DNA from 2 places in the Variovorax sp. 01N425 genome. Region 2 is predicted to be linked to the other one. Evidence: riboswitches for the same ligand, from Rfam matches in the RefSeq annotation. Region 2 holds a riboswitch; the other holds the start of a gene.

Region 1 (9,980 bases), on a different contig from region 2:
CGACGAGCGCTACCTCGCGCTGCCGCTGCAGCGCGACGAGCGTGCGCTGCGCACGATGCTCAAGCGGGCGCTGCCGCTCACGGTGCTGCAGTACCGGCGCGACCGGCTGCTGGGCCAGCGCGTGCGCGAGCTGCTGCGTTCGCGCGCAGCCGAGGCCACGACGGCGGAGGCGCTGGCCACGCTGCTCAACGTGTCGAGCCGCACGCTGCACCGGCAGTTGCATGAAGAAGGCACGTCACTGCAGACGCTGAAGAACGAAGTGCGCCACGAGATGGCGGTGGAGCAGTTGCGCCGCACCAGCCGGCCGATCAAGCAGGTGGCGCTGGCCGTGGGCTTTCGCAACGAGAAGAGCTTTTCGCGCGCGTTCCTGCAGTGGACGGGACATGCGCCGCGGGACTTTCGGCTGCGGGGGTTGTAGCGGGATTCTGCTTTGTGCTTTATTGGCGCCGTCGTTCGGGGCGCGTGCACAGGCCACCGGGTACTCCCCTCCGCGAATGTCCCCCGGGGGCTACGCCCCCTCCTCCTTAATTTCGCTGCGGGGAGCACCCGATGCCCTGGGCACTGGGGCACGCTGCTGGTGTACCGCCGATCAACGACGGCTCTGATCACGCTCCCGCTGATGGGGTGCCTTGCGCAGCGAAATCAAGGGGGAGGCCGAAGGCCGGAGGACATTCGCGGAGCAAGGTACCCCGTCGGCGGGAGCGCGCCCTGAACTGAGCAGCAGCAGCGCCCGAACCAAGGCACCAGCGCAAGACTCAGCCCGGCTGTGCAATCAACGCCAGCGCGTCGGCAATGGACTGGCTGTCTTCGGGACGCACCAGCTTCGCGACCTGCTGGCCGTCGCGCATGAACACCAGCGTGGGCCACAGCCGCACGTTGAACGAGCGGCCCAGCGGTCGTCCGCTGCCGTCCTCGACCTTGATGCGCGGAATGTCCGGGTACTTGGCAAAGGCCTCGGCGATATGAGGTTGGGCGGCCTTGCAGATGCCGCACCAGTTGGTGCCGAACTCGACCACCGCCGGGCCCTTCAGGGCATCGATCTCGGCGCGGTCGGGCTGCTCGGTCTTGTATTCGGAAGTCATGGGATCCGGCTCCTTGTGGACTGGCTTGCTTGATGCCATTGCAGCAGAAACGTCGCGGGCTTGCTCGCGGCAGGGGCTTGGTTTTTCCAGGCCCGTTTTCAGGCTGGCTGTAGGCCGTGCGAAGCGAGCAGCGCGGGCAGTTCCCGCATGTCGCTGAACACCTGCAGCGCGCCGACGCTGCGCAGCGCCTCGGGGCCGCTGTGGCCCGATTCGCCGGTGCTGTAGCCGAACACCGTGGCACCCGCGGCCACGCCGGCCATCGCGCCCGTGACGGTGTCCTCGACCACCGCGCAGCGCTTCGGATCGACGCCCAGCGCCTCGGCGGCGGCCAAGTAAACGTCGGGGTAGGGCTTGGAGCGCGGCATCTCGTGGCCGCTGAAGATGCGGCCCTCGAAGCACTCGAGCAGGCCGACCTTCGCCAGCTGCAGTTCGACCTTGTGGCGGTCGGCGCCCGAGGCGCAGGCGATGCGGCCCCGGAGCCGCGCATGGACTTCGCGGATGGCCCCGGGAGCGTGCGCAATGGCCACGAGGTCGCGCTCGAGCGCTTCATTGCGGCGAGCCCTGAAGGCCTTGAGCCAGTCTTCGGTGATCCTGACGCCGGTCTTCGATTCGATGAGCGCGGTTTCGTCCTTCACGGCCTTGCCGGTGAAGGTGTTCATCGACTCTTCGGTGGTGAGGTGCCAGCCGAGTTCGCCGAGCATCTCGGCGAGCACGCTGTTGGTGATGGGTTCGGAATCGACGAGGACGCCGTCGCAGTCGAAAAGGACGGCATCGAAGGGGAATGGGGTCATTGCGCGGAGGGGTTCGGGGGAATTCCCCCATGGTAGCAATGACCCCGGCCGGGCTCAGGACGCGGGCTGGATCGGGATGTAGATCTCGCCGCCGCCCGCCATGAACTCCCTGGACTTCTGCGCCATTCCTTCGGCCATGGCTTCCGCCTCGGCCACGCCCTTCTTCGCCGCGTACTCGCGCACTTCCTGCGTGATCTTCATGGAGCAGAACTTCGGTCCGCACATCGAGCAGAAATGCGCCACCTTGCTCGAATCCTTGGGCAGGGTCTCGTCATGGAATTCGCGCGCCGTGTCGGGATCCAGGCCCAGGTTGAACTGGTCCTGCCAGCGGAATTCGAAGCGCGCCTTGCTGAGCGCATCGTCGCGCGAGCGCGCGCCCGGGTGCCCCTTGGCCACGTCGGCCGCATGCGCGGCGATCTTGTAGGCAATGATTCCCTGCTTCACGTCGTCGCGGTCGGGCAGGCCCAGGTGCTCCTTGGGCGTCACGTAGCAGAGCATCGCGGTGCCGGCCCAGCCGATCATCGCGGCGCCGATGGCGCTGGAGATATGGTCGTAGCCCGGCGCGATGTCGATCGTCAGCGGGCCGAGCGTGTAGAACGGCGCCTCGTGGCAGTGCTTGAGTTGCTCGTCCATGTTGGCCTGGATCATGTGCATCGGCACGTGGCCGGGCCCCTCGATCATGGTCTGCACGTCGTGCTTCCATGCGATCTGCGTGAGCTCGCCCAGCGTGCGCAGTTCGGCAAACTGCGCTTCGTCGTTGGCATCGGCGCCCGAGCCCGGGCGCAGGCCGTCGCCGAGCGAGAAGCTCACGTCGTAGGCCTTCATGATGTCGCAGATGTCCTCGAAGCGCTCGTAGAGAAAGCTCTCCTTGTGGTGCGCGATGCACCACTTGGCCATGATCGAGCCGCCGCGCGAGACGATGCCCGTCATGCGGTCGGCCGTCAGGTGGATGAACGGCAGCCGCACGCCGGCATGGATGGTGAAGTAGTCGATGCCCTGCTCGGCCTGCTCGATCAGCGTGTCGCGGAAGATCTCCCAGGTCAGGTCCTCGGCCACGCCGCCCACCTTCTCGAGCGCCTGGTAGATCGGCACGGTGCCGATGGGCACGGGACTGTTGCGCACGATCCAGTCGCGCGTGGTGTGGATGTTCTTGCCGGTGGAAAGGTCCATCACGTTGTCGGCGCCCCAGCGGATCGCCCACACGAGCTTTTCCACTTCTTCCTCGATGCTCGAGGTGACGGCCGAGTTGCCGATGTTGGCGTTGATCTTGACCTTGAAGTTGCGGCCGATGGCCATCGGCTCCACTTCAGGATGGTTGATGTTGGCCGGAATGATGGCGCGGCCGCGCGCCACCTCGTCGCGCACGAACTCGGGCGTGATGATGCGCGGAATGCTCGCGCCCATCGGGTTGCCGGCCACGCGCTTGGCGCGCTCCTCGTTGGCGAGGTACTCGGCCATCCACTCGCGCTTGCCGTTCTCGCGCAGCGCCACGTATTCCATCTCGGGTGTGACGATGCCGCGGCGCGCGTAGTGCATCTGCGTGACGTTGGCCCCTGACTTGGCGCGGCGCGGCGTGCGCTGCAGCGCCGAGGCGCCGGCGCGCAGTTCGGCCAGGCGCTGGGCATCGTGGTCGTGGGCGTGCTTCAGGCCCTCGTCGAGCGCCTGGTGCGAGCGGCCTTCGTAGCTTTCGGTGTCGTTGCGCTCGGCGATCCAGGCGCCGCGCACGCCGGGCAGGCCGCGGCGCACGTCGATCTCGACCTTGGCATCGGTGTAGGGGCCCGAGGTGTCGTAGAGCGACACGGTCTCGCCGTTGGTCAGCAGCACGTCGCGCACCGGCACGTTGAGGTCGGGCCGGCTGCCCGGAATCAGGCACTTGTGCGATGCGGGAAAGGGCTCGCGCGTGAGCGAGAGCAGGGAGGTGAACTTGTCGGGGGCATTCATGCGGGGCACTCCTTGTTGAGGGAAAGGGTGCTCCGCAATCGCTCTGAGGACTTTGGGCCGCCACGTTGGTGGGTGGGTGGCGGGACCGGAGTCGGGGAGTGCAGCTCTTCTTACGCCGGTATGACCCGGATCAAGTTCGCGGGTCGGCACTTTGCCATCTCAGCACGCCACATGCGTGCACCCCGGAGCGGGGACTATTGTGCGGGCCATGGCCCGGTGCGTCAACCGGGGGTCTGCAGATCGCCTTCGAGGTAGAACCAGCGGTCGCCCTCGCGCACGAAGCGGCTGCGCTCGTGCAGGCGCGTGGCGGCGCCGGTGCTGCTGCGCTGGCGGGCGACGAATTCGACCTCGGCATGGTCGGCGTCCAGCACCGAGCGCGAGCGGATGTCCAGGCCCAGCCACTTCACGCCGGGCTCGAACTCGATCGACGCCGGCCGCGTCGACGCATGCCAGGTGGCAAGCAGGTAGGGGCCGCGTTCCAGCACGAAGGCGGTATAGCGCGAGCGCATCAGCGATTCGGCGTCGGGCGCGGGCGTGCCCTCGAAGTCCTCGAGGTAGCGGCCGCAGCACAGGGCATAGCCGATGGGCTTGTCTCGGCGGTCCGTACGGCCGCAGGGGCAAGGTCCGGTGGGGGGAACAGTGGCGCTCATGAAGGCCTCTATTGGAACATCCTCCGGGCCCTTCGACCGATGGGGCAAGCCCGGGGCGCCGTCCAGGAGCCTTCCGAGCGCCCGGTTCAGGCCATTGCGCGCTGGATCAGCAGCTTCTGGATGTCCGAGGTGCCTTCGTAGATCTGGCACACCCGCACGTCGCGATAAATGCGCTCGAGCGGAAAGTCGTTCACGTAGCCATAGCCGCCCAGCGTCTGGATCGCGGCGCTGCAGACGCGCTCGGCCATTTCGCTTGCGAACAGCTTGGCCATCGCGGCTTCCTTGAGGCACGGGCGGCCGGCGTCTCGCAGGCTGGCAGCGTGCCAGATCAGCTGGCGCGCGGCTTCGAGCTGCGTGGCGCACTCGGCCAGCCTGAAACCGACGGCCTGCTGGTCGAAGATCGCCCCGCCGAAGGCCTGGCGCTCCTTGGCATAGGCCAGCGCCACGTCGAAGGCGCTGCGCGCCATGCCCACGCTCTGCGCCGCAATGCCGATGCGGCCGCCCTCGAGCGCGCCCAGCGCGATCTTGTAGCCCTCGCCCTCGGCGCCGATGAGGTTTTCCACCGGGATGCGGCAGCCGTCGAAATTGATCTGCGCGGTGTCGCTGCTGTGCTGGCCCAGCTTGTCCTCGAGCCGCGCCACGCTGTAGCCCGGCGCATCGGTCGGCACGATGAAAGCGCTCATGCCGCGCTTGCCCGCGCCCCTGTCGGTCACCGCGATGACGATGGCGACCTGGCCGTTCTTGCCGCTGGTGATGAACTGCTTCACGCCGTCGATCACGTAGCCATCGCCGTCCTTGCGCGCCGTGGTGCGCAGGCTCGATGCGTCGCTGCCGGCCTGCGGCTCGGTGAGGCAGAAGGCGCCGAGCATCCGGCCCTGCGCCAGCGGCTCGAGCCACTGCTTCTTCTGCTGTGCGTTGCCATAGCGCATGAGGATCGCATTGACCGGGCAGTTGGTCACGCTGATGGCGGTGCTGGTGCCGCCGTCGCCGGCCGCGATTTCTTCCAACACCAGCGCGAGCGTGAGGTAGTCGAGGCCCGCGCCGCCGTGTTCCTCGGGCACGCAGATGCCGTAGGCGCCGAGCGCCGCGAGGCCTTGGTGCGCTTCCTTCGGGAAGCTGTGCTCGCGGTCCCACTTGGGGGCGTTGGGCCAGAGCTCGGCCTGCGAAAAATCGCGCACCGCGTCGCGGATGGCTTCCTGGTCGGCACTGAGCAGCATGGCGTTGTCTCCTGTCTTTTTTCTTGCTTACTTGCCGGCGCCCAGGTCCATGATGAGCCGCGCCGCCATGTACAGGCGCCTTGGGATCGCGCTGATGTCGACGTACTCGGCCTTGTCGCTGTGGTAGCCGAAGCCCGGCAGGCCCAGGCTCTCGATCACGGGCTTGCCCGAGAGCGCCGCGTAGGCCGCGTCGGTGCCGCCGCCGGTGCGCTCTTCCACGCCCAGCGTGCCGCCGGCTTCCTTGTAGTAGGCCACGGCCTTGTCGACCAGCTTCTTGCCGCCTTCGCCGGCGTTGAACGCCGGACGGCCGCGCGTGACCACCACCTTGACATCGGATTCGGGCAGCTTCTTCTGCTGTGCCTTTTCTTCGAGCGTCTTCATGGCGGCCTCGAAGTCCTCGTTCTGCGCATAGCGCACGTCGGCGTTCAGCGTGGCGCTGGCCGGAATGATGTTCGACACGTTGCCGGCCTTGGACATGGTCCAGTTGAAGCGCAGGTGCCTGGCCTTGTCGTCGATGCTCATGGTGCGCAGCACGAGGTCCGACGCCTCGACCAGCGCGTTCACGCCCAGGTCGGGCGCGGCGCCCGCATGCGAGGCCTTGCCGGTGATGTTGACCTGCACGTAGGCAATGCCCGAAGTGCCGAGCGAGAGCTTCTCGTCGCCCGCGCTCGTGGGTTCGAACGAGAGCACGTAGTCGGCCTGCTTGGCTTCTTCCTGGATCAGGTCGCGCGAGCCGAAGGAGCCTTTTTCCTCGTCGGTGTTGAACAGCACGGTGATGGTGCCGTAGTCGCGCACGCCGTAGTCCTTGAGCAGCTTCAGCGTGTGCAGGATGACGGCGTTGCCGCCCTTGTCGTCGGCAATGCCGGGGCCGTAGGCCTTGTTGCCTTCGATGCGGAACGGCGCCTTGGCGAGCGTGCCCTTGAGGTACACGGTGTCCATGTGCGACATCAGCAGCAGGTTCTTGCCGCCCCGGCCCTTCAGCTTGCCGACGATGTTGTCGCCCACCACGAGGCCGGCCGACTTGCTGCGCGTGACGGTGAAGCCAAGATTCTTGAGCTCGCCCTCGAGGTAGTTGCCCGCGGCCGCAATGCCCTCGGCATCCCCCGTGCCGGTTTCGATGTTGACCAGCTGCTCCAGCGTCTTGAGCACGGCGGGCTGCGCATCGGTGGCGGCCTGGAACAGCACGTTGTCGCGCTTCTGCGCCCAGCCGGCGGCTGGCGCCAGCAAGGCGGTGGCCAGCAGGGCTGCGAGCATGGTGCGTTGATTGAATGGGCGCATGAAGAATCTCCTGGCGTCTGTCTGCAGTATTCGTAGAGAGAAAACCACGAAGCGCCCCGGCAAGGGGCGCTTGCGGCGTTTGTTTTTTGTTAAAGCAACTCGAGTGCCACCGCGGTGCCTTCGCCCCCGCCGATGCACAGCGTGGCCACGCCGCGCTTCTTGCCGCGCGCCTTCAGCGCATGGATCAAAGTGACCATGATGCGCGCGCCGCTGGCGCCGATCGGGTGGCCCAGCGCGCAGGCGCCGCCGTTCACGTTGACGATCTCGTGCGACACGTCGAGCTCGTGCATCAGCGCCATCGGCACCACCGCGAAAGCCTCGTTCACTTCCCACAGGTCCACGTCCTTGACGCTCCAGCCGGTCTTCTTGAACAGCTTGGCCACGGCGCCGACGGGCGCGGTGGAGAACCACTCGGGCTGCTGCGCATGCGTGGCATGGCCGACGATGCGGGCGATCGGCCTGGCGCCGATCTTCTTCGCGTGCGACTCGGTCATCATCACCAGCGCGGCGGCGCCGTCGTTGATCGACGAGCTCGATGCGGCGGTGATGGTGCCGTTTTCCTTCTTGAACGCGGGCTTGAGCGTGGCGATCTTGTCGAGCTTGACCTTGCCCGGGCCTTCGTCGATGGAGATGACGGTGTCGCCGCCGCGGCCCTTCACGGTGATGGGCGTGATCTCGTCCTTGAACGCGCCGGATTCGGTGGCGGCCTTGGCGCGCTGCACGCTGGCAATGGCAAACGCATCTTGCTGCTCGCGCGTGAACTTGTACTTGGCGGCGCAGTCCTCGCCGAAGGTGCCCATCGAGCGGCCCGGCTGGTAGGCGTCTTCCAGGCCGTCGAGCATCATGTGGTCGAAGATGCGGTCATGGCCCATGCGGTAGCCGCCGCGGCCCTTGAGCATCAGGTAGGGCGCGTTGGTCATGCTTTCCATGCCGCCCGCCACCATCACCTCGTGCGTGCCGGCCAAGAGCAGGTCGTGCGCGAGCATCGCGGCCTTCATGGCCGAGCCGCACATCTTGCTGAGCGTGACCGCGCCCGCGCTGTCGGGCAGGCCGCCCTTGTAGGCCGCCTGGCGCGCCGGCGCCTGGCCCTGGCCGGCCATCAGGCAATTTCCGAACAGCACTTCGCCCACGCTGTCGGGCGCGATGCCGGCGCGCTCCACGGCGGCCTTGATGGCGGCGCCGCCGAGGTCGTGCGCGGCAAGGGAAGAGAAGTCGCCCTGGAAGCTCCCCATGGGGGTGCGGGCGGCGCCGACGATGACGATGGATTCAGGCATGGTGGTCTCCTTCGGAAAAGTGGAAAGAAAAAAGGAAGCGGTCGTTGCCGACCGGGGCTCGATCAGAAATGGGTCGCATGGCCCTCGTGCGGAAAGCGCTGCGACTCCTCGTACGGGAACACGTCGAGCATCTGGCCGGCCCGGATGCGCTCCTTGTGGTGCTGCCAGAAGGCAGCGTCGAGCAGGTCGGCATGGTGCGCCATGAAGGCTTTGCGCACCGCGTCGTTGCCGAGCAGGAAAGGGCCGAAGGTTTCCGGGAACACGTCCTTCGGACCCACCGAATACCAGACCTCGCCGCTCATCTCGTCTTCCTCGTTGCGCGGCGCGGGCACCTTGCGGAACTGGCAGTCGGTGATGTATTCGATCTCGTCGTAGTCGTAGAACACCACCTTGCCGCCGCGCGTGACGCCGAAGTTCTTCCACAGCATGTCGCCCGGAAAGATGTTGGCTGCCACCATGTCCTTGATGGCGTTGCCGTACTCGACCACCGCATGCTCGAGCTGTTCCTGCGCGCGCTTGGCATGCGCCGGGCTTTCGGGGTTGGCCAGCGTGTCGAAGGCCTCCTGCAGGAAGATGTTGAGCGGGATCATGCGGCGCTCGATGTAGACGTGCTTGAGCACGAGCTCCATCTCCCCGTTGCCGTCGCGGTCGCCGATCTCGAGCTGGCTGGGCGCGAATTTGCGGATCTCGTCGATCAGCTCGGGCTCGAAGCGGTCGAGCGGAAAACCAACGTCGCTGTATTCGAGCGTGTCGGCCATGCGGCCCACGCGGTCGTGCTGCTTCACGAGCATGTACTTGCCCTTGATCTGCTCGCGCGTGGTGTCCTTCTGCGGCGGATAGAAGTCCTTGATGACCTTGAACACGAACGGGAACGACGGCAGGTCGAACACCAGCATGACCATGCCCTTGATGCCGGGCGCTATGCGGAAGCGGTCGCTCGAGTAGTTCAGGTGCGAGAGGAAGTCGCGGTAGAACAGCGTCTTGCCCTGCTTGGCGAGGCCCAGCGCGTTGTAGATTTCGGCGCGCGGCTTGCGCGGCATGAGCGAGCGCAGGAACTGCACGCAGGCCGAGGGCACTTCCATGTCGACCATGAAGTAGGCGCGCGCAAAGCTGAAGAGCATCTGCAGGTCGTCCTCGCCGAAGAGCGCCGCGTCCACGTAGAACTTGCCATGGCTGTCGTGCAGGATCGGCAGCGAGAACGGGAGCTCGACGAAACCGTTCATGATCTTGCCGACCACGTAGGCGCCCTTGTTGCGGTAGAACAGCCCCGAGAGCACCTGCAGCTGGAAGTTGGCGCGCAGCTTCACCTGGTGGAAGCGCCCCATGATGGCGTGCGCCACGCGCTCGGCATCGCGCCGCTTGTTGGCAAAGCCGCCCTGCAGGCCGTAGTCGTCCAGCATCTGCTCGATGGTGTCGGCCAGCGTGTCGTGCGACGGGTAGTAGGGCCTGTACGTGGGCGCGCCGCGCGGCTCGATGTACTCGGTGCTGATGGCCGGGCGAACGAAGATGAAGTCGTTCTGGAAGTAGGCCCGGTGCAGGATCTTCGTGGTCACCGAATTGAAGAAGCTCTCGGCCAGCTCGGGCTGGTGGTGGTCCACCAGCAGGCCGATGAAGTGCAGCTTGACCTGGTGCCACACCTCCATCGGCTGGTCGCCGGCCTTGAACTCTTTCTCGAGCCGGGCCACGGCCTCGTTCACGCGCATGTCGTAGAACTCGATGCGCTCGCGCTGCGCGCGCTGCTGGCCGT
Region 2 (9,980 bases):
GGCATGTTGGTGCCGAAGCGCAGCCCGTGCGTCGCGACGATGGCCTGCGAGATGGCGCGGGCGTCTGTCGAAGCGCTCATGGTGCGTGATGCCAGAAGGGCGTGCCGAGCACCGGCGTGCTGGGCTGCGCGGAGTCTTGCGCGGCCATGGCACCGGCGCGGTGGGCGGCGCGGCCAGCCTGCACGGCGTCGGCGAAGGCGCCGGCCATCGACACCGGGTCTTGCGCCAGCGCCACGGCGGTGTTGAGCAGTACGCCGTCGTAGCCCCATTCCATGACCTGGCAGGCATGCGAGGGCAGGCCGAGGCCCGCATCGACCAGCATCGGCACGCTGAGCCGCTCGCGCAGCAGCTGCAGCGCGTAGGGGTTGACCGGTCCGCGGCCGGTGCCGATGGGCGCCGCCCAGGGCATCACGGCCTGGCAGCCGACGTCGACCAGCCGCTGGCACAGCACGAGGTCCTCGGTGCAATAGGGCAGCACCTGGAAACCGTCGCGGATCAGCTGCGATGCGGCATCGACGAGGTTCAGCGTGTCGGGCTGCAGCGTGTAGTCGTCGCCGATCAGTTCGAGCTTGATCCATGGCGTGTCGAACAGCTCGCGCGCCATCTGCGCGGTGGCGATCACCTCCTGCACGCTGTGGCAGCCGGCGGTGTTGGGCAGCACCGGCACCGCGAGCCGGCGCAGCAGCTCCCAGAAGCCGTTGCCGCTGTCGCTTGCGCCGGGGCTGGCGGACTGGCGGCGCAGCGAGGCCGTCAGCATGGCGGGCTTGGCGCGCTTCACCGCGGCTTCGAGCAGGTCCGGCGAGGGATAGCGCGCGGTGCCCAGCAGCAGGCGGCTATGGAAGGTCTGGCCGTAGAGAACCAGCGGATCGTTGTCCGGAATTGCAGATGCGGTCGTCATGGTGCGTGTTGTCTCCATCTCTGTGGGTTGCTTGTTCAGCCGCCGGTCACGGGGCGGATCACTTCGATGCGGTCTTCGGGCTGCAGCGCGCGCGCCGCATGGGCCGAGCGCGGCACGAACTCGCGGTTCACGGCCACCGCGAACGGCGGCACCGCATCGAGTGCGGCCAGCGCGTCGACCACGGTGGCGCCGTCCGGCAGCGTGTAGGGCTTGTCGTTGATCAGGACATTCATCGTCATGCTTCGGGTGTCTCCAGGCCGAGCTTCTGCGCGAGCGCAGAGCGGCCGTGCACGAGCAGCTCCATGGCGGCGTCGAGCACGGCGGGCGCAATCATGAAACCGTGGCGGTACAGGCCGTTGATCTGCAGCACGCGCGGCTGCGGCTGGCGGATCGCGGGCAGGTTGTCGGGCAGCGTGGGGCGGCATTGGGTCGCGATCTCGAGGATGCGGGCTTCGGCGAAGCCGCTGTGCACCGCATAGGCCGCGCTCAGCAGCTCGAGCGTGGAGCGCACGCTGGCGGGCGACATGTCGTCGGATTCGATCTCGGTCGCGCCGATCACGAACACGCTGCCGGGCTTGGGTGCGATGTAGAGCGGATAGCGCGGATGCACCAGCCGCGTGGGCCGCTGCAGCCTCACCTCGGGCGCATGCACGCGGACGACTTCGCCGCGCACGCCGCGCAGCGCGTTCCACTGCGGCTTGGCGCCGAGGCCGCGGCAGTCGATCACCCAGTCGGGCTGGCCCGGCGTGCCCGGAGAAAAATCGCCAGGCGTGCGTGGCGACTGCCAATGCAGCTTCACCCCGGGGCTGGCCTGCAGCGTGGCCAGCAGCGAAGCCAGCAGCGCGCGGTTGTCGAGCTGGCCTTCGCCCGGAAGGAACAAACCCTGCGCGAAGCGCTGGCCGAGCGACGGCTCGAGCGCGGCAATCCCGCTGCCGTCGAGCGTGCGCATGGGGGCGAGCTCAGGCACCTGCGTGCCGGTGCGCGCCAGCACGCGCGCGAGCCGCGCGGCCTCGGCGGCGTCCTGGCGGTGCCACAGCACCAGCGTGCCTTCGCGCTGGAAGAACACGGGCTGCGCCAGCGGTGCCAGCAACTCGGGCCAGCGGCCCAGCGCGTACTGCCCCATGCGCACGAGCGGCACCGGCGCCACGGCCGATTCGGCCAGCGGCGCGAGCATGGCGGCCGCCACGCGCGCGGCGGCGCCTTCGGCTTCGGGGCTGCCCGCTTCGAACAGCTCGACCTTGCAGCCGGCCCGCGCCAGCGTGACCGCGAGCAACCGGCCCATGAGGCCCGCGCCGAGGATGGCGGCGGATTGGAATGGGAGGCTCATGGTCTTGCTTCTTCCCCCGCCGGGGGAAGGTGGGGAGGGGGGCCACCGGAGCGCCCCGTGGATGCGCCGCGCGCCCCCGCCCCGGCCCTCCCCCGGAAGGGAAGGGAGCAAGGCAGGGCCAGTCGCCGATAATTTTCAGCATGACCCAAGCACTTTCCGACGCGCCCCAGGGGCCCCTGCGCTACGCACGCGTGCTCTCGATCGCCGGCTCCGACAGCGGCGGCGGTGCCGGCATCCAGGCCGACCTGAAGACCTTCGCGGCGCTCGGCTGCTACGGCATGACGGCCATCACGGCGCTCACCGCGCAGAACACGCTCGGCGTGTCGGGCATCCATGGCGTGCCGCCGGCTTTCCTCAAGGCGCAGATCCAGGCGGTGGTCGAGGACATCGGCGTGGATGCGGTCAAGCTCGGCATGCTGCATGCGCCCGAGGTGGTCGAGGTGGTGGCCTGGGCCATCGATCACTACCGGCTGCCCAACGTAGTGCTCGACCCGGTGATGGTCGCCACCAGCGGCGACCGCCTGATCGCCTCCGAAACCGTGCAGGTGCTGGTGCGCGAGCTGTTCCCGCGCGCCGTGGTGGTCACGCCCAACCTCGACGAAGCGGCCTTGCTGATCGGCCATGCGATCGGCGGCATCGATGCCCTCGACGATGCGGCCAACGAACTGCTGGCGCTCGGCGCGCAGGCCGTGCTGCTCAAGGGCGGGCACTTGCCGGGCGACGAGGTGGTCGACGTGCTGCTGCAGGCGGGCGGCGCTCGAAAGCGGCTGGCCTCGCAGCGCATCGCGAGCCGCAACCTGCATGGCACGGGCTGCACGCTGTCGTCCGCCATTGCCGCGCACCTGGCGCTGGGGCTTGCGTTGCCCGAGGCCGTCGAATGCGCGCGCGCCTACATCCTCGGCGCGATGGCCGCCGGTGCGCATGTGAAGACCGGCGCGGGACACGGTCCGCTCAACCACGGTTTTGCGCCAGTGCCGACGCACCGCCTGCCGCCGTCGGCGTAGCCTTGGGCCGGCTGGCCCAGGCCAGCAGGAATGTCGCGGCCAGCGTGGGCAGCGCCGAGCCGAATTGCGGCGCCCACTTGGCGAGCGCGTGGTAGGCCGCGATGCCCGCAATCCAGATCAGCGCCGCGCCCAGGTCGACCCGGCGCGTGCCCACCGACAAGACCGCCTGGCCCGTGCCCAGCCGCCCCAGGATTACGCCGTAGAGCGGCACGAACACCGAACTCAGCATCAGCAGGAACGGCTCGAGCGTGTGCATCGGCAGCACCAGCGCGAGCGCCGTGCACAGCGCCGCCAGCAGGAGGCCCCAGCGCCGCACGCTCCAGCGCGGCAGCAGGCTATGGGTGGACACCGAGCCCGAATACACATCGCCGTACGCGTTGTCGAGCTCGTCGATCAGGATCAGGCCCAGCGCCACCAGGCCGCCTTGGGCGAGCAGCAGCGCGGTGACCAGGCCGGTGCCCGGCTCCGCCACGCTCACCACCATCACGCCGAGCGCATAGCACCAGACGTTGGCCAGCGCATAGCCGATCCAGGTGCCGCTGAAGGCGCTGCCCAGGCCGCCTGCGCTGCGCTTGCCGTGGCGCGCGTAGTCGGCCACCAGCGGCAGCCACGAGACCGGCATCGCAATCACCAGGTCGAGCGCGCTGAACATGCCCATGCCGCCGTCGCCGGGGCGCGCCCAGAAGGCGTCGAGGCCCTTGGCTTGCAGGCGCGTCGCGAACTGCCAGGTCAGCCAGAGCAGAGAAAGCACCACCAGCGGCAGGCCGAAGCGGCTCACGAAGCGCCGCACCAGCTTGACCATGGAGCCGGCCAAAAGCGCCAGCAGCACCGCGCCCCAGAGCAGCGTGGTGAGGGCGCCGCCCAGCGGCCCGCCGAGCGCCAGGCCGAAGGCCTGCTGGCCGATCGCCTGCGTGCCTTCGCGCATGATGACGAGCTCGAAGGTGGTCCAGCCCACCAGCTGCACGATGTTGAGCAGCACCGGCAGCCGTGCGAAGGCGCTGCCGTAGGTGGCGTGCATCAGCCCGGCGCTCGCCAGGCCGCTCTCGCAGCCGAGCCGCGCAGTCCAGGCCAACAGGCCTGCGCCGAGCAGCGAACCCAGCACGATCGCGATGGCCGCGTCGCGCGTGCCCACCGCCGGCACCAGGTAGGCACCGATCTGCATCACCAGCAGCCCGACGCCCAGGCTGAACCAGAGCGATGCGTGGTCGTGCCAGCCGAACACGCGCTGCGACGCGGGCAGGGGCGCCAGCGCCTCGTTGGCGGAAGAAAGTTCGTCGTCGTGTGCCATCCAGTTGCTCCAGTGCAAAAGGTTTGGCAGGTGGGCGAGGCTCCGGCGGTGGAGCCATCGCGCGAGACAACGCGACAGGCCGCCGGACCAGCTTCCCTGCGCGAGGATTACCTCAGTCAGGTTCAAAGGGACTCTCTCAGTCAGCCCCGGAACGGATCCCGGTTCGACACCCCTAGCGGTGGTGCTCCGCGCCGTGGCGCAAAGCGGAAACTATTGTACGAGCCTGTGCGCCCAGCCTCCAAACCATGGATGATGGTCCGGATATGGCAATCCGCATGCCGCCACTTCGAGGATGTGTTCCATGAGCGATTCCGCAATCGACCAGTCCCTTGCCCAGGCCTTCCAGCGCTTCACCGAGGCCAACCCGGCCAGCCGGCGCCAGTTCGAGGCGCAGGTGCGCTACATGCCCGGTGCCAACAGCCGCTCGGTGCTGTTCTATGCGCCGTTTCCGCTCACCATCGCCAAGGGCGAGGGCGCTGCGCTCTGGGATGCCGACGGCCACCGCTATGCCGACTTCATCGCCGAATACACGGCCGGCGTCTACGGCCACTCGGCACCCGAGATCCGCGATGCCGTCGTCGAGGCAATGCAGGGTGGCATCAACCTCACGGGCCACAACCTGCTCGAAGGAAGGCTCGCCAAGACCATCTGCGAGCGCTTTCCGCAGATCGAGCAATTGCGCTTCACCAACTCGGGCACCGAGGCCAACCTGATGGCGCTCACGGCCGCGCTGCACTTCACGGGGCGGCGGAAGATCGTGGTGTTTTCGGGCGGCTACCACGGCGGCGTGCTCGGGTTCGGCGCCAAGCCGCTGCCGACGACCGTGCCCTTCGACTTCCTGGTGCTGCCCTACAACGATGTGCAGGCTGCGAGCGAACAGATCGAGAAGCACGGGTCGGAGATCGCCGCGATCCTGGTCGAGCCGATGCAGGGTGCGAGCGGCTGCATTCCGGGGCGCCTCGACTTTCTGCAAGCACTTCGCGAGGGTGCGACGAAGGTGGGCGCGCTGCTGGTCTTCGACGAGGTCATGACCTCGCGCCTCGCACCGAACGGCCTCGCCAACAAGCTGGGCATCCGGTCGGACCTGACCACGCTGGGCAAGTACATCGGCGGCGGCATGTCGTTCGGCGCTTTCGGCGGGCGCTCGGACGTGATGGCGCAGTTCGATCCGCGCACCGGGTCGCTCTCCCATTCGGGCACCTTCAACAACAACGTGATGACCATGGCGGCCGGCTATGCGGGCCTCACGAAGCTGTTCACGCCCGAGGCGGCAGGCAGGCTGGCCGAGCGCGGCGAGGCGATGCGTGCGCGGCTCAATGCGCTGTGTGCGAAAGAGGATGTGGCCATGCAGTTCACCGGCGTCGGTTCGCTGATGAACGCACATTTCGTGCGCGGGGAAGTGCGGCGCGTGGACGACCTGGCGGCGGTCGACGGGCGGCTGCGGCAGTTGCTGTTCTTCCACCTGCTGGGCGAGGGCATCTACGCCTCGCCGCGCGGCTTCATCGTGCTGTCTCTGCCGCTGACCGATGCGGACATCGACCGGTTCGCCGCCGCCATCGGCCGCTTCATCGGCGAATACCGCGCGCTGCTGCCTAGCGCGAAGTAGCCACGCCCAGCAGCTCGTGCAGCCGCGTGCTGGTGGTCGTGTACTGCAGCGGAATCGCCTTGCCCGGGAACACGATGGCGGTGGCGCCCCAGGCCGCCAGCGTGGCTTCATGGAAGCCGCAGACGATGAGCTTCTTCTTGCCCGGATAGGTGTTGATGTCACCCACCGCGAACACGCCGCGTTCACGGGTTTCGTACTTCTCGGTGTCGACCGGCACCTGCTTGCGCTCCAGTTCCAGGCCCCAGTCGGCAATGGGGCCGAGGCGCGGGGAGATGCCCAGGCAGGCGATCAGCGCGTCGAGCGGCAGGTCGACGGTGGTTGCGTCGGGCGTGGTGATCTGCAGTTGCCTGCCGTCGAAAGCGGTGGGTTGGCCGACCTTGAACGCGAGCTTGCCGTCGGCCACCAGCGCGCGCATCGACGCGACCAGCGCCTCGTCGGCCTGGAACCCGTCGCGCCGGTGGACCAGCGTGACCTGCTTCGCAATGGCCGTGAGCGCGATGGCGGTTTCCAGCGCCACGTCGTCGCCGCCATTCACCACCACCGCCTGCCTGGCAAAGCGGTCCAGCGAATCGGGGTGGTAGAAAAGCGAGCGGCCTTCGAACTGCGCAATGCCTTCGAGCGCGATGCGCTTGGGCACGAAGGCACCGACACCGGCCGCGATGAACACGGTCTTCGCCAGGAAAGCCGTGCCGGCGGTGGTGGTCAGCAGCAGGCGCTCGTCGGCCTGCCGTTCGAGCGTGGCCACCTGCTCGCCAAAATGGAACTGGGGCTTGAACGGCTCGACCTGCTTGAGCAGCGACTGCGCGAGTTCGCTTCCGTTGGTGACCGGCGTGCCCGGAATGTCGTAGATCGGCTTGCCGCCGTAGAGCGCCACGCACTGGCCGCCCGCGGTGGGCAGTGCATCGACGATATGGCAGGAGATCTCGAGCAGGCCGAGCTGGAAGGCCTGGAACAGCCCGACCGGACCGGCGCCGATGATCAGCGCGTCGGTTTCGACGGGGGCTCGGCCTTGGGGGTTCAACGGACCAGTTCGCCGACCTTGTCGGTCTTGTCTTTCCATTCTTCGGCGTCGGGCAGCGCGGGCTTGCGCTTGGTGATGCTCTTCCAGCCATCGGCCACCGCGAGTTCGGCGTTGAGCTTGATGAACGCGATCTGGTTGGCCGGAAGGTCTTCCTCGGCATAGATCGCGTTGACCGGGCACTCGGGGATGCAGACGGCGCAGTCGATGCATTCGTCCGGGTCGATCACCAGCATGTTGGGGCCTTCGCGGAAGCAATCCACGGGGCATACGTCCACGCAGTCGGTGTATTTGCAACGGATGCAGGCTTCGGAGACGACGTGGGTCATTTGTCTTCTAACGTCAGTGTGAGGTCGGGGAAAACCCCAGATTTTAGGCCTTTGCGGCGGCAGGCTGCACGAGCACGGCGGCAGCGGTCTTGTGGGAGGCCGTATCGACCAGCACCAGCGAGCCCAGGGCGCGCGATTGCGTGAAGGGCAGCACGGCCAGCGGCTGCTGCAGCGAAAGCACCACGTCGCCGATGGAATTGGCTTCCAGCTGCGTTGCGGGCTCGGATTCGAGCGTGGTGATGTTCACCCGGTCGACGATGCGCGCCACCTTGGCCTTGACCCAGCGGTGGCCCTGCAGCGCCCAGTAGACGCGGCCCGCGACCAGCGGCTCGTCGTCGAGCCAGGCCACGGTGGCGGTGATCTCGCGCACCGGCTCGAAGGCGCCGGGCGCCAGCAGCCAGTCGCCGCGCGAGACGTCGACCTCGCGGTCGAGCACGATGCCGGCGCTGTGGCCCGCATGCACCACCTTCGGCTGCCGCGTGTGGCTCAGCACCTGCGCGACCGTGGCGGTCTGGTTGCTCGGTAGCACGGTCACGCGCTGGCCCGGTTCCACATGGCCGGAAGCCACGCGGCCCCAGAACACGCGGCGGCCCTGCGAGGTGTCGGCCGAGGCCGAGAACTTCTCGACCCACTGCACCGGGAAGGCGAAGGGCACGTCCTCGTCCTGCGCGGTGACCGGCAATTCCTCGAGCAGTTCGAGCAGGCTCGGGCCCTCGTAGCCGACCCAGTCGCCATGGCGCGTGGCCACGTTCCAGCCCTTGAGCGCCGAGATCGGCACGATGGCCGCCACCTGCACGCCGGCCGCTTCGGCAAAGGCGTTGAGCGCGGTCGAGATGCGCTCGAAGGCCAGGCCCGCGTCGTCGATGGCGTCGAGCTTGTTGACCGCGAACACGATCGACTGCACGCGCAGAAGGTGGCACAGCAGTGTGTGGCGGCGGGTCTGCGGCAGCAACTCGCGCTTGACCACGGTGCCGTCTTCCACTTCGGCGGCCCAGGCCAGCTTGGTGGCATCGACCAGCACCACGGCGGCATCGGCAGCCGAGGCGGCCGTGACCATGTTGCGGGTGTACTGCTCATGGCCCGGCGCGTCGCCGATGATGAACTTGCGCTTGGCGGTCGAGAAGTAGCGGTAGGCCACGTCGATCGTGATGCCCTGCTCGCGTTCGGCCGAGAGACCGTCGGTCAAAAGGGCCAGGTCGGTTTCGCCGCCGCGCTGCACGCCGGCGAGCTGGTCCTGCAGCACGGTCTTGCTGTCGACCAGCAGGCGGCCGATCAGCGTGCTCTTGCCGTCGTCGACCGAGCCGCAGGTGATGAAGCGCAGGGCGGTGCCGGTGTCGCCGTGGAGGGCGGTGTTGTCAAGGGTTGCCGTTGTCGTGCTCATCAGAAATACCCGTCTTTTTTGCGCTTCTCCATCGAAGCTTCCGAAGTCATGTCGTCCATCCGCGTCGCGCCGCGCTCGCTGACGTCGACGCTCAGCGTCTCGAGGACCACGTCGCCCGCGTCGGCCGCCAGGCTCTCGACCGGGCAGGTGGTCGTGATGTCGCCCACGGTGCGAAAGCGCACGTCGCGCACCTGCACGGTTTCGCCGTCGCGCGGCGGGGTGAGTTCGGTCACGGGCACCAGCAGGCCGCGGCGCTCGACCACTTCGCGCTTGTGCGTGTAGTAGATCGACGGCAGGCCGACGTGCTCGCGCTCGATGTACTGCCACACGTCGAGCTCGGTCCAGTTGGAGATCGGGAACACGCGGAAGTGCTCGCCCGGTGCGAGGCGGGTGTTGAACAGCGTCCACAGCTCGGGGCGCTGGTCCTTGGGCTGCCATTGGCCGAAGGAATCGCGGTGCGAAAAGATGCGCTCCTTGGCGCGCGCCTTTTCCTCGTCGCGGCGCGCGCCGCCGATCAGCGCGTCGAAGCGGAATTCTTCAATGGCCTCGAGCAGCGTGACCGACTGGTGCGCATTGCGCGATTCGCCGGGGTGGGCGAGGCGCACGGTGCCGCGCGCCATCGAATCTTCCACGCTGCGCACGATGAGTTCGGCGCCCAGTTCCTTCGCGCGCTGGTCGCGGTAGGCCGTCACTTCGGGGAAGTTGTGACCCGTGTCGATCATCAGCAGCGGGTACGGAATGCGGCCGGCGCCAAAGGCCTTTTCCGCGCACTTGAGCAGCACCAGCGAATCCTTGCCGCCTGAGAACAGCAGGGTGGGGCGCTCGAAGGCGGCCGCCACTTCGCGCAGGATGAAGACGGTTTCCTCTTCCAGCGCATCGAGATGGGTGTTGGACAGGCGCGCGGGAGAGTGCATGGGCGGCAGCAGCAGTTCGGTTTCGGTACGGGCGTTCATCGGGGTGGGTGCTGGATGCGGAGGATCGGCGAGGCGTGGGCGCTCAGTGCGAGAGGTGCAATCCGCACTCGCGGTTGTCTTCGCCCTTGGTCGGGTCCACGTAGTCGAAGTTGTTGGGCAGGCCATGCGCTTCGCAGTACGTGTACAGGTCCTTGGACGACCAGTGCAGGAGCGGC

What was found. Region 2 has a riboswitch for thiamine pyrophosphate ahead of AC1DSC_RS05600 (purine-cytosine permease family protein). Riboswitches for the same ligand answer to the same signal wherever they lie in the genome.
Region 1: another riboswitch for thiamine pyrophosphate. It lies ahead of thiC (phosphomethylpyrimidine synthase ThiC); the one in region 2 lies ahead of AC1DSC_RS05600 (purine-cytosine permease family protein).

Annotation. Positions count from the first base shown of each region.
Region 1 covers NZ_JBFTRJ010000016.1:149,651-159,630, forward strand. The annotation lists gene AC1DSC_RS26050 (AraC family transcriptional regulator) at 1-418, shown strand, start outside; gene AC1DSC_RS26055 (thioredoxin family protein) at 756-1,082, opposite strand; gene AC1DSC_RS26060 (HAD family hydrolase) at 1,181-1,873, opposite strand; gene thiC (phosphomethylpyrimidine synthase ThiC) at 1,928-3,814, opposite strand; TPP riboswitch at 3,905-4,009, opposite strand; gene AC1DSC_RS26070 (YchJ family protein) at 4,036-4,464, opposite strand; gene AC1DSC_RS26075 (acyl-CoA dehydrogenase family protein) at 4,551-5,681, opposite strand; gene AC1DSC_RS26080 (glutamate carboxypeptidase) at 5,709-6,959, opposite strand; gene AC1DSC_RS26085 (acetyl-CoA C-acyltransferase) at 7,049-8,233, opposite strand; gene aceK (bifunctional isocitrate dehydrogenase kinase/phosphatase) at 8,296-9,980, opposite strand, start outside.
Region 2 covers NZ_JBFTRJ010000003.1:3,914-13,893, reverse strand. The annotation lists gene thiE (thiamine phosphate synthase) at 1-80, opposite strand, end outside; gene AC1DSC_RS05620 (thiazole synthase) at 77-898, opposite strand; gene thiS (sulfur carrier protein ThiS) at 934-1,137, opposite strand; gene AC1DSC_RS05610 (FAD-dependent oxidoreductase) at 1,134-2,225, opposite strand; gene thiD (bifunctional hydroxymethylpyrimidine kinase/phosphomethylpyrimidine kinase) at 2,366-3,229, shown strand; gene AC1DSC_RS05600 (purine-cytosine permease family protein) at 3,177-4,517, opposite strand; TPP riboswitch at 4,594-4,701, opposite strand; gene AC1DSC_RS05595 (aspartate aminotransferase family protein) at 4,819-6,123, shown strand; gene AC1DSC_RS05590 (NAD(P)/FAD-dependent oxidoreductase) at 6,110-7,183, opposite strand; gene fdxA (ferredoxin FdxA) at 7,141-7,470, opposite strand; gene AC1DSC_RS05580 (sulfate adenylyltransferase subunit 1) at 7,514-8,851, opposite strand; gene cysD (sulfate adenylyltransferase subunit CysD) at 8,851-9,804, opposite strand; gene AC1DSC_RS05570 (phosphoadenosine phosphosulfate reductase domain-containing protein) at 9,848-9,980, opposite strand, start outside.